2 regions of the Tsukamurella soli genome follow, and region 2 is predicted to be linked to the other one. Evidence: riboswitches for the same ligand, from Rfam matches in the RefSeq annotation. Region 2 holds a riboswitch; the other holds the start of a gene.
What was found. A riboswitch is a leader RNA that binds a small molecule or an ion and turns the genes downstream of it on or off. The one in region 2 is predicted to bind fluoride.

Region 1 (4,990 bases), on a different contig from region 2:
CCAGCGTGAGGCCGGTGGGTCCGGCTCCGGCGATCAGTACTTCGGTGTCCACGACTCCTCCAATGAATCTATTTTCAGTGAATTTAGATTCATACTGCGCTTGTTAGGGTCTACGGTCAAGGGGGACGTCGAGGGAGGTGCGGATGCCCAACGGGCGCAAGGAGAAGGCGGCCGAGACAGAGGCTGCGCTGAAGGCCGCGGCGCGCGCGGTGTTCGCCCGGAAGGGCTACCTCAACGCCAAGATCACCGACATCACCGCCGAGGCGGGTCGAGCCGCGGGGTCGTTCTACAACCACTTCGCGAGCAAGGAGGAGCTGCTGGCGGCGCTACTCGCCGACCTGGCCGCGGCCGGTGACGAGAGCGCCCTGGCCGGCGACCATCTCTCGGACTTCTCCGATCCCGCGGCGGTGCGCTGGCACGTCGCGCAGTACTGGCACTTCTACCGGCAGCATGCGCCGACGATGCGCGCGCTCGGCCAGGCCGCGCTGGTCAGCGACGAGTTCGCGCGGACCCTCGCGGAGTTCACAGCAACCCAGGCCGCCGACATCGAGGACCACCTCGACCGCGTCACCGCCGCGGGCATGCGGCTACCGGCGACGGCCGATCTGTCGATCGTGATGATGTACCGCCTGCTCGACGGTGCCGCGCAGGCCTGGCTGGAACAGCCCGCGGACACACCGACGGACGACGAGGCCGTCGAGGCGCTGACCCGATTCGTCTACCGCGGCCTCACCGGCCGCGACTACTGAGCGAATCGGTTCACGCGCGCTCGAATGGAGTCCGCTCCCCCGCGGTGACCTCGAACGGCAGGTGGTTACCCGCGGGCGGGAGCGGGCAGGTCGCGAAGTCGATGAACGCGCACGGCAGGTTGACGGCGCGGTTGAAGTCCAGCACCACCTCGCCGCCGGCGGCGAGCACAGCGTCGGATGCGGCGACGGCCAGACTGCGGTTCGCGGCATAGGTGCTCACGCCCGACGTCGCGTCGGTGAACAGAACGAAGAGTCCAGATCCCTTGCCGTTGAACGCGATCAGCCGGCGCTCGGCGCCTTCCCACGCGAACACGAGCTCGCCGGGCGAGGTGTACACGTGCTCGAGCCCCTCGGCCACGGCACCGACGGTGACGGGGCGCGGCTCGGCGTACGGTTCGAAGCGCGCCGACACGACCCACGCCTCGTCGGGATCGAACGCGGGCACGCCGCGGAACGCACGCACCACTGGCGACTCCGCTTCGTGCACCCGGATCAGGTAGCCGTCGCCGCGGCGGGCGACCTCGATCCGGCGGTCGCCGTCCTCGACGAGTTCCCCCGGGCCGGTCGGATGCAAGGTGAAGTCGCGCCGCGCACCGTCGTCGCCCTCATGGTGCGCAGTATCGCCGTCGAACCACCAGGCCCCGGGCAGCCCGTCGAACCGCTCCGGCTCGGGGCCGAGCCACTCCAGTCGCGTGATCGCCAACCACCCCAACGGGGCTGCGAGGTCACGCTCGCGGGCGGCGTGCCAGTCCTGCCAGTCCGCGGCGAATCGAGTGCGCGATGCGGTGGTCATGGGGACTCCTGTCCGTCGACGTCACGGGGTGCAACGCCACGCCGGCCCGCAACCTTCCATTCGACTCGCTGCGAGCGGAACTGCGATCCTGCCCCCAGCTCCCGACGGCGGCACGGAACCGCTCGAGGACGGTGCGCTCGATCGGTACCGCGAGCAGGTTGTGCTCCCGGGGCTTGATCTCGTCGAAGCGCTCGGTGAACACCCGGAAGGCGTGGTCCACGGGCACGTCGACGGCGATCTTCACGCGGATGGCGGCGGGGTCGCTGCTCATGATTCGGGGTTCCCTTCGGGTGTCGACTTCGGCGAACACGTCTGCTCGGCTACTTCTTTGAACGTGATCAGGGCCTGGTTCCAGTACGACTCGAGCTCGCGGCGCATCAGAGCCAGGCCGTCGGGCCGCGGGCGGTAGATCCGCTCCCGGCCGCGGGCGTGCACCTCGACCAGCCGCGCGTCGAGCAGGACGCGCCGGCGACGCGGGCGAATACGCGACGCCGCGTCGGATCGGCGAGCGCGTGCCAGGGATCGACGGTGGCAGTGGGCACGATACGTAAGCAATCACTTACGCATTGACTGGTCTATGCAGCCCGCACAGAGGGCCCGGCCGTCGATTCAGCATCGTTGAAAGCTGGCAATGCACGCGATGATCGGCGTACCCTCACCATCACGGCGATGGATCCCGCCGGTGCCGGTGACGGCCGAACCGCATTCCCGCTGATGGTTCCTACGAGTGAGTCCGGGCCGTGCCCGGACGCGCTGCGTAGGAGGGCCCGTGGACGGATCCACTTCACTCGTCGCAGACCGGGCGACCGGCGACCACCACCGCATCCGTATCCTCGTGGGCTGGGACGGCTCGGACGACGGGCTCGCCGTGGTGCGATTCGCAACCGAGATCGCCGTCCGCCTCGACGCGCAGGTGGACGTGGTCCATGTCCATGATCTCAGCGACATGCCCGAGGACCCCGACGGGGTCGACTGGGACGAGCAGGTCCAGGCGCATCTCGACCTACTGACCCACCGGATCGAGAACGAACTGGCCGGCCTGCGGAACGGGTGGACCTATCACGTGGCACGCGGGGAGGCGCCCGCCCGGCTGCTGCTGCGGCTCGCCGACGACCTGCACGCCTACATGCTGATCCTCGGCAGCCCGCACGCGGGCATCTTCGCGATCATCGCGGAGGTACTCGGCCACCACGTCGCACGCGGAATACTCGCGCGAAACCACACGCTGCCTATGCTTTTCGTCCCGGTCGATCGACGCGGACACCGTCGCGCACCAGCTTGAGGATCCCCCGGGAACCCGACCAGTCCACGCTCCGTCGAGAAAGGCCCACCATGTGGTTGGTCCCCCACCACCCCACGCCGACGCGGGGGTTCCTCCGCACCCCCGAGCGTGTCGCGCTCGCAGGTGACTGGCACGCGAACCTGTCGTACGGCCGCGAGGTGATCCGTCATGCGCGGCAGCGCAACGCCGACGTCCTGATCCACCTGGGGGACTTCGGCTTCGACTTCACCGACGAGTTCCTCGATGGTCTCGAGGCGGAGTTGAACGAGGACGAGATGATCCTCGGTTTCGTCGAGGGCAATCACGAGAACTACGACAGGCTGTTGGAGCGCCCCGTCGCCGACGACGGCCTGCGCTACCTCCGCGAGCGGATCGTCCACCTACCCCGCGGGTTCCGGTGGCGGTGGGGCATCACCTACTGCCTCGCGGTGGGCGGCGCGTACTCCCTGGATCGGGTACTGCGCAAGCCGGGGAAGACGTGGTGGCCGCAGGAGATCTTGCGCGAGGACCAGGTCGACGCCATCGCGGCAGCGGGCCCGGCCGATGCGATGTTCTGCCACGACTGCCCTGCGGGCGTGGCGATTCCAGAGCTGACCCACGACCGGATCGGCTTTCCGCCGGAAGACATCGAGGGGGCGGACCACTGCCGGGACACACTGCGGCGACTGGTTGACCAGGTGCGGCCCGCACGTCTGTGGCACGGCCACTATCACCGCAGGTACCAGTCCGTACTGGACGCGGGGGCGTACCGGACCGTCGTCGACGGACTCGGCCGCGACAAGCAGCCGATCGACAACAACATGGTCGTGGTCCCACTCGGGGCCCTCGGCGCCCACCGCGCCTCCCGCGCAGCCGGCTGAGGCCCGACCCGTGCCCGCGATTCCCGTTGCAGCCGTGCAGGTCCTGCAGGTCGTGGTGGTTCTGCTGGCCTCCCCACTGGTCAGCGGCTTCATCGCGTCGGTGGAGGCCCGCATGCAGGGTCGACGAGGACCACGGGTGCTCCAGGTGTATTACGACCTGGCGAAGGACTTCTCCAAGGAGACCCTCGCCCCGACCGGCGCGAGCGTTCTCTACTTCCTCGCGCCCGCGCTGTCCTTCGCGTGCTACCTGACGGTGCCTATGCTGATCCCCGTCCTCACCAGCTTCGCGCTGCCGCTGGGCTACATGGGCGACATCTTCGGCGGCGGCCTGATCCTGTCGATGGCCAGCTTCTTCGTCGCGGTCGCGGCGGCAGAGACCGGCGACGGCTACGCACAACTCGCGTCGAGCCGCTCCAAGTCGTTCTCCGCGATCACCGAGCCGGTACTGCTGCTGGTGGTGATGACCGTCGGGCTGATCACCACCACGGACCTGCCGTACGTGCTGGGTGCCACCGTCCGGAGCGGGCCGGCGCAGATCGTCCGCCCTGCACACCTGCTGGCCTCGGCCGCCCTGCTGATGGTGATCCTGTTCGAGACGGCGCGGATCCCCGTGGAGACCCATTCGGGCCTGATCGAGCTCGGGATGATCGAGGGCGGAAGGCCTTTCGAGCACTCCGGTCCGCTGCTGGCGCTGCTGAAGTGGGGCTCGGCCACCAAGCAGATGGTGCTGTACGTGATCCTTCTGAATGTGTTCGTGGCGCCCTGGGGCATGGCGTCCACGGCGCGACCGACCGACATCGCGTTGGCCGCCGCCGCGATCGTCGGGAAGGCGCTGCTGCTCGGCGTCGCGATCGCCCTGCTGGACAACATGTTCGCCAAACTGCGGCTGTTCAAGATCACCGAGTTCGTGTCGGCGGCATTCCTGCTGGCGGTGCTGGCGATCTTCACCCTCTACCTGGGAGGTGGCTGATGTATCTCGAGCCCGCCGCAATGCTCGTCACGGCCGCGCGGATCGGCAGCGCGGATCGGCAGCGCGGCGACGTCGAAACCCTCGGCACCGTCGGTGTTCGACGGAACCGCCAACACCGTCGCGGTTCTCGTGCTGCTCCTCGAGTTCGGGATGCTGCGTTCGGCGTTGCTGCGTGCGCAGGTGCGCCTGTACGCCGCGCAGTCGTTCACGCTGAGCGTCCTGGCTGCTGTGGTGGCGGCCGGTCGGGGGATCCCGGAGCTCTACGCGCTCGCCGGATTGTCGTTCCTGCTCAAGGTGATCGTGGTGCCGGCGGTGGTGTACATGCTGTTGCGCGAC
Region 2 (4,990 bases):
CGGCGTGAACGCGCCATCGGCCATGCCCCACACCAGTGCGACGGGAGCGGTGAACGACTCCAGACGCGACGTCACCGCCGCCAGATCGGCCGGCCGTACCTGCCGGAGGAAGGCCACGAGGTCGTCGAGGATCGCGGCGTCGCGCAGTGGGGCGATCGCCGCCGCGGTGAACGCGGGATCCGGGTCGGTCGCGAGCAGTCCATAGCCCAGTGGTGAATTCCGTATCGATCGGAACCACATGGCGGGCAGCATGATCCGGGTGATCACCTTCGACTTCATCAGGCCCAGAGTGGCCTTGAAGGGCTGCGGTGGGAACTGGTCGAACGCGTCGCAGTTGGTCAGTACCAGCCGCCCCACCAGGTCTGGGCGCGCGTCCACGAGGAACTGGCAGAGCGCGCCGCCGGTGTCGTTGCCGACCAGGGTCGCGCCGCGCAGATCGTGGGCCTCGAGGAAGTCGGCGATCAGCCGCGCGGCACCGGCGGGGGAGCGGTCGGCCGACGACCCCCACGGGATGCGGTGCGAACCGAGCGGCCAGTCGGGGGCATAGCATCGGAATCCGGCCGCGCCGAGGCGGGCGGCGACCTCGTGCCACAGGGCGGCGGGTGCGAGCACACCGTGGACGAAGACGACGGGGGGACGTTCTGATCCATCGGGCCCGTAGACGCGGTATTCGACGGTTCCGGAGGGGAGTGAGGAGGTGGGCATCGAATGGCCTGCTCTCGTGCGAAGATTTACGAACACTCTGTATGAAAGTTACGTGCAACCTGTATGGAAGTCAATAGGCGGACCCAGGCCGACCGCACGGCAGCAACCAAGGCGGCCCTGACGGCGGCCGCCCGGCGCCTGTTCGCCGAGCACGGCTACGGCAATGTGGGCACCCAGGCGATAGTCGAGGCGGCCGGCGTGAGCCGCGGCGCGCTCTACCACCAGTTCGGGGACAAGCTCGGGCTGTTCACCGCCGTCTACGAGGACACCGAGGCCGAGGCGGTGGGACGCGCGATGGCGATCGTCGCCGAGGCCGGCGACGACGACCCGCTGGCCGCGTTGCTGCGTGGGTTCGACGAGGTCGTCGCCGCGCTCACCGACCCGGGGATGAGCAGGATCCTGCTCATCGACGCGCCGGCCGTCCTGGGGTGGGAGGAGTGGCGTGCGCGAGGTGAGGCCTACGGTCTCGCCGTCATCGAGGGGCTCATGAACCACGCGATCGCGATCGGCCGGATCCCCGATCAGCCGGTCCGCCCCACCGCTCACGTGCTGCTCGGGGCGATCGACGAGTCCGCGCTGTACGTCTCGCGCGCCGCCGACCCGGATCGGGCGCGTGCCGAGGTGCGTGCCGTCGCCGAACGCCTGATCGCGGCGCTCGCGTTGCCGCTCGAGGGCTGACCGCGCGGCCGGACAGCAGCTGCGAGGCGGCCGCACGGATGACGGGTGTGAAATCGGTCACAGTCCGCCGGTCGTCGCTGGAAACACGCCTGCCACGGCGCTTTCGGTCGCGCGTTCGAGTGGCATCGCCTATTCGATGCGGGGTAGTGTTCACCACCGGTGATGGAACTCGCCAGGGAGTATCGATCCCGAACCGCACCAGTGCTGATAGTTCCTGCGACACGAGTGTCCCGGTGGTCGGAGCCGACTCCGCGCCGGGACGGCGACTGCGGAGGAGGTACACGGTGCCCGACCACACGGCGCGGTCCGGTGAAGACGGTGGTACGGACGGCGGAGGTGCGGGAGCGCCCGCGGTGGAGATGGACCGATCCGGATCGGTGTTCGTCGACCACACGTCCGAGCGGTACACGCCCGGCGATCCCAACCTGGTAGTCGGTTGGAACGGTGATCCGTCCAGCGTAGCCGCCCTGCGGTTCGCCGCCGATCTCGCGGAACGCATCCGCGCCCGGGTCGATGTGGTGCACATCCACGACTTCGCCGACACCCCGATGGACCCGGACTCCGGCGACTGGGAGGAACTGGTCGACCAGCGCCTCGACGACCTCGCACGTGCCGCCAAGGAGCAGCTGTTGGGGGCGGTGACAGCGGGGTGGACCTATCACGTGGCCCGCGGTGAGTCGCCGTCCAAGCTGCTCCTGCGGGTTGCCGGCGAGGTCGGTGCGTATGCGGTGGTCCTCGGCAGCCCGCACAGCGGGCTGCTCGGTGTGCTCGACGAGTTCTTCGGCAACCGCTTCGCACGGGGGGTCATCGCCCACAACCACACCGTGCCCATCGTCCTGGTTCCGGTCGAGCCGACGGGTGAGCGGTCATGACCGGCCCACTCGTCCGTAAGGAGCAGACGTCGTCGCGGTCCGCCGCGCCGCGCCCACTGCACCTGCGTCCCACGAGCATCGCGCTGGTGTTCGTGGGCGGCGCGGTCGGGACCGCCGCACGGTACGGTCTGGCGCGCCTGCTGCCCACGTCGCCGGGGCACTTCGCCTGGTCGACGTTCATCGTCAACATGGTCGGCGCGTTCGTGCTGGGTGTGTTGCTCGAGACGCTCGTCCTCTCGGGGCCCGATCACGGGGTGCGCCGGCACACCCGCCTGCTGCTGGGCACGGGCTTCTGCGGCGGATTGACCACGTACAGCACGTTCATGCTCGACATCCACACGATGCTCGCCGGTGCCGACGTCGGCACGGCTCTGGTGTACGTGGTCGCGACGATCACGGGCGGCGTACTGGCAGCCACCGCGGGAGTCGCCATGGCGAGTCCGGTCCGCCGGATCGGAAGGGGCCTGCGGCGGGCGGTGCGACGGTGACCGCGCTGTTCGTCGTGCTCGTCGGCGGCTTCGGCGGGTCGTTGCGGCTCCTGGTGGACGGCGCGATCCGATACCGCTGGACCCGCATGGGCCAGTGGGCGACGTTCGTCGTGAACGTGACGGGTTCGCTCGTACTGGGCTCGCTCGCGGGCCTGCTGGCCGGCCACTCCATCGACGGATCGCTCGAGACGGTGCTGGCCACCGGCCTGTGCGGCGGTTACACCACGTTCAGCACCGCGAGCGTCGAGACGGTCCGGCTACTGCAGGAGCGACGCAACGTCGCCGCCGTCACCTATGCCACGGTGTCCCTGCTGGTGTCCTTGGGTGCCTGTGCGCTGGGGTACGTGGTCGCTCGGTAGCACCCGAGCGCTCAGTAGACTGCACGGGTGTTCGTCCTCGCCCTCGACACGGCCACGCCGTCGCTCACGGTGGGCGTCGTCGACCTCGACCCCCACGCCCCGCATGCCGCGACGGTGCTCGCCCAGCGCGGCCAGACGAATTCGCGCGGCCATGCGGAGGTGCTCACCCCGTTCATCCTCGAGTGCCTCGCCGAGACCGGGGTGGCGCGTGCGGACCTGGGCGCGGTCATCGTCGGCTGCGGACCCGGTCCGTTCACCGGACTGCGGGTCGGCATGGCCACCGCCGCCGCGTTCGGCGACGCGCTCGGCATCGAGGTGCACGGCGTGTGCAGCCTGGACGCGATCGGGGTGGGTGGTGACGGTGACGTCCTGGTGCTCACCGACGCGCGGCGCCGAGAGGTGTACTGGGCCCGATACGCCGACGGTGTCCGGACCGCCGGGCCCGGCGTGTGCGCACCCGCCGAGTTCGGGCTCGACGGTGACTGGCGCGCCGCCACCGTCGACGGTGGCGGGGCGCGCGTGCTGGCCGAAGGTGCGCCGACGCCCGCGACCCTCGCCGCCGTCGGGGCACCGCTGATCGGCACCCCGCCGCGGCCGCTGGTGCCGCTGTACCTGCGCCGCCCCGACGCAGTGGAGATGGCGTTCCGTGGCGCCTGAGTCCTCTTCGGCGTCGCGCGAGTTCACAGTCGGACCGCTGCGGCAGTCCGACGCGCCGCGCTGCGCCGAACTGGAGCGGATCCTGTTCCCCGGCGACGACCCCTGGCCCGCACGGGCTTTCGTGTCCGAGCTGCGGCAGCCGCACGTGCGCGTCTATGCGGCCCGCGACGGCGAGGTGTTGATCGGCTACGCCGCGATCGGCCTGCTCGGTTCGGCGGCGGAGCCGGAATCGGAGATCCACACGATCGGCGTCGACCCCGCCCACCAGGGGAGGGGCGTGGGCCGGGCGCTGCTGGCCGCGCTGCTCGCCGACGCCGAGGCCCACGGCGGTCCCCTGTTCCTGGAGGTCCGCACCGACAACGACCGGGCGATCGAGCTGTACGAGCGGGTCGGATTCGAGCGGGTGGGGTTGCGTAAGCGGTACTACCGGCCGTCGGGCGCGGACGCCTACACGATGCGCCGCCCGGCGCCGGCCGAAGAGGAGAAGCAGTGATCGTCCTGGGTGTCGAGAGCTCGTGCGACGAGACCGGCGTGGGCCTGGTCCGCTGGGACGTCGGCAGCCGGACGTGCGAACTCCTGGCCGACGAGGTCGCCTCGTCGGTCGCCGAGCACGCCCGGTACGGGGGAGTGGTGCCTGAGGTCGCGTCCCGCGCGCACCTGGAGGCCATCGTCCCGACGATGCGGCGTGCGCTCGCGCAGGCCGGAGTCGAGCGGCCGGACGCGGTGGCCGCCACCGTCGGGCCGGGGCTGGCGGGGGCCCTGCTGGTGGGTGCCGCTGCGGCCAAGGCGTACGCCGCGGCATGGGACGTGCCCTTCTACGGCCTCAACCATCTGGGCGGGCACGTCGCCGTCGACACCCTCGAGCACGGGCCGATGCCGGCGTGCGTGGCGCTGCTCGTCTCCGGCGGACACACGCACCTGCTGCACGTCGAGGATCTCGCCGAGCCCATCACCGAGCTCGGCACCACCGTCGACGATGCGGCGGGCGAGGCCTTCGACAAGGTCGCGCGCCTGCTGGGACTCGGCTACCCGGGCGGACCGGTGATCGACGAGCTCGCCCGCAGCGGTGACCGTGACGCGATCCGGTTCCCGCGCGCCATGACGAGGCAGCAGGACGCTCGATACGACTTCTCGTTCAGCGGGTTGAAGACGGCCGTGGCGCGACACGTGGAGGCCGAGCGCGCCGCGGGGCGGGAGCTGGGCCTGGCGGATATCGCCGCGTCGTTCCAGG

Region 1: another riboswitch for fluoride. It lies ahead of ABD908_RS11480 (universal stress protein); the one in region 2 lies ahead of ABD908_RS20015 (universal stress protein).

Annotation. Positions count from the first base shown of each region.
Region 1 covers NZ_BAABFR010000030.1:14,484-19,473, forward strand. Annotated here, with positions in the region: gene ABD908_RS11455 (FAD-dependent monooxygenase) at 1-52, opposite strand, end outside; gene ABD908_RS11460 (TetR/AcrR family transcriptional regulator) at 144-749, shown strand; gene ABD908_RS11465 (DUF1684 domain-containing protein) at 760-1,542, opposite strand; partial or broken gene ABD908_RS27640 (ATPase) at 1,664-1,813, opposite strand; gene ABD908_RS11475 (hypothetical protein) at 1,810-2,097, opposite strand; fluoride riboswitch at 2,199-2,273, shown strand; gene ABD908_RS11480 (universal stress protein) at 2,312-2,824, shown strand; gene ABD908_RS11485 (metallophosphoesterase) at 2,875-3,684, shown strand; gene ABD908_RS11490 (respiratory chain complex I subunit 1 family protein) at 3,695-4,654, shown strand; gene ABD908_RS11495 (hydrogenase) at 4,748-4,990, shown strand, end outside.
Region 2 covers NZ_BAABFR010000081.1:17,787-22,776, forward strand. Annotated here, with positions in the region: gene ABD908_RS20005 (alpha/beta fold hydrolase) at 1-705, opposite strand, end outside; gene ABD908_RS20010 (TetR/AcrR family transcriptional regulator) at 769-1,383, shown strand; fluoride riboswitch at 1,533-1,607, shown strand; gene ABD908_RS20015 (universal stress protein) at 1,668-2,255, shown strand; gene ABD908_RS20020 (fluoride efflux transporter FluC) at 2,252-2,743, shown strand; gene ABD908_RS20025 (fluoride efflux transporter FluC) at 2,740-3,102, shown strand; gene tsaB (tRNA (adenosine(37)-N6)-threonylcarbamoyltransferase complex dimerization subunit type 1 TsaB) at 3,130-3,759, shown strand; gene rimI (ribosomal protein S18-alanine N-acetyltransferase) at 3,749-4,252, shown strand; gene tsaD (tRNA (adenosine(37)-N6)-threonylcarbamoyltransferase complex transferase subunit TsaD) at 4,249-4,990, shown strand, end outside.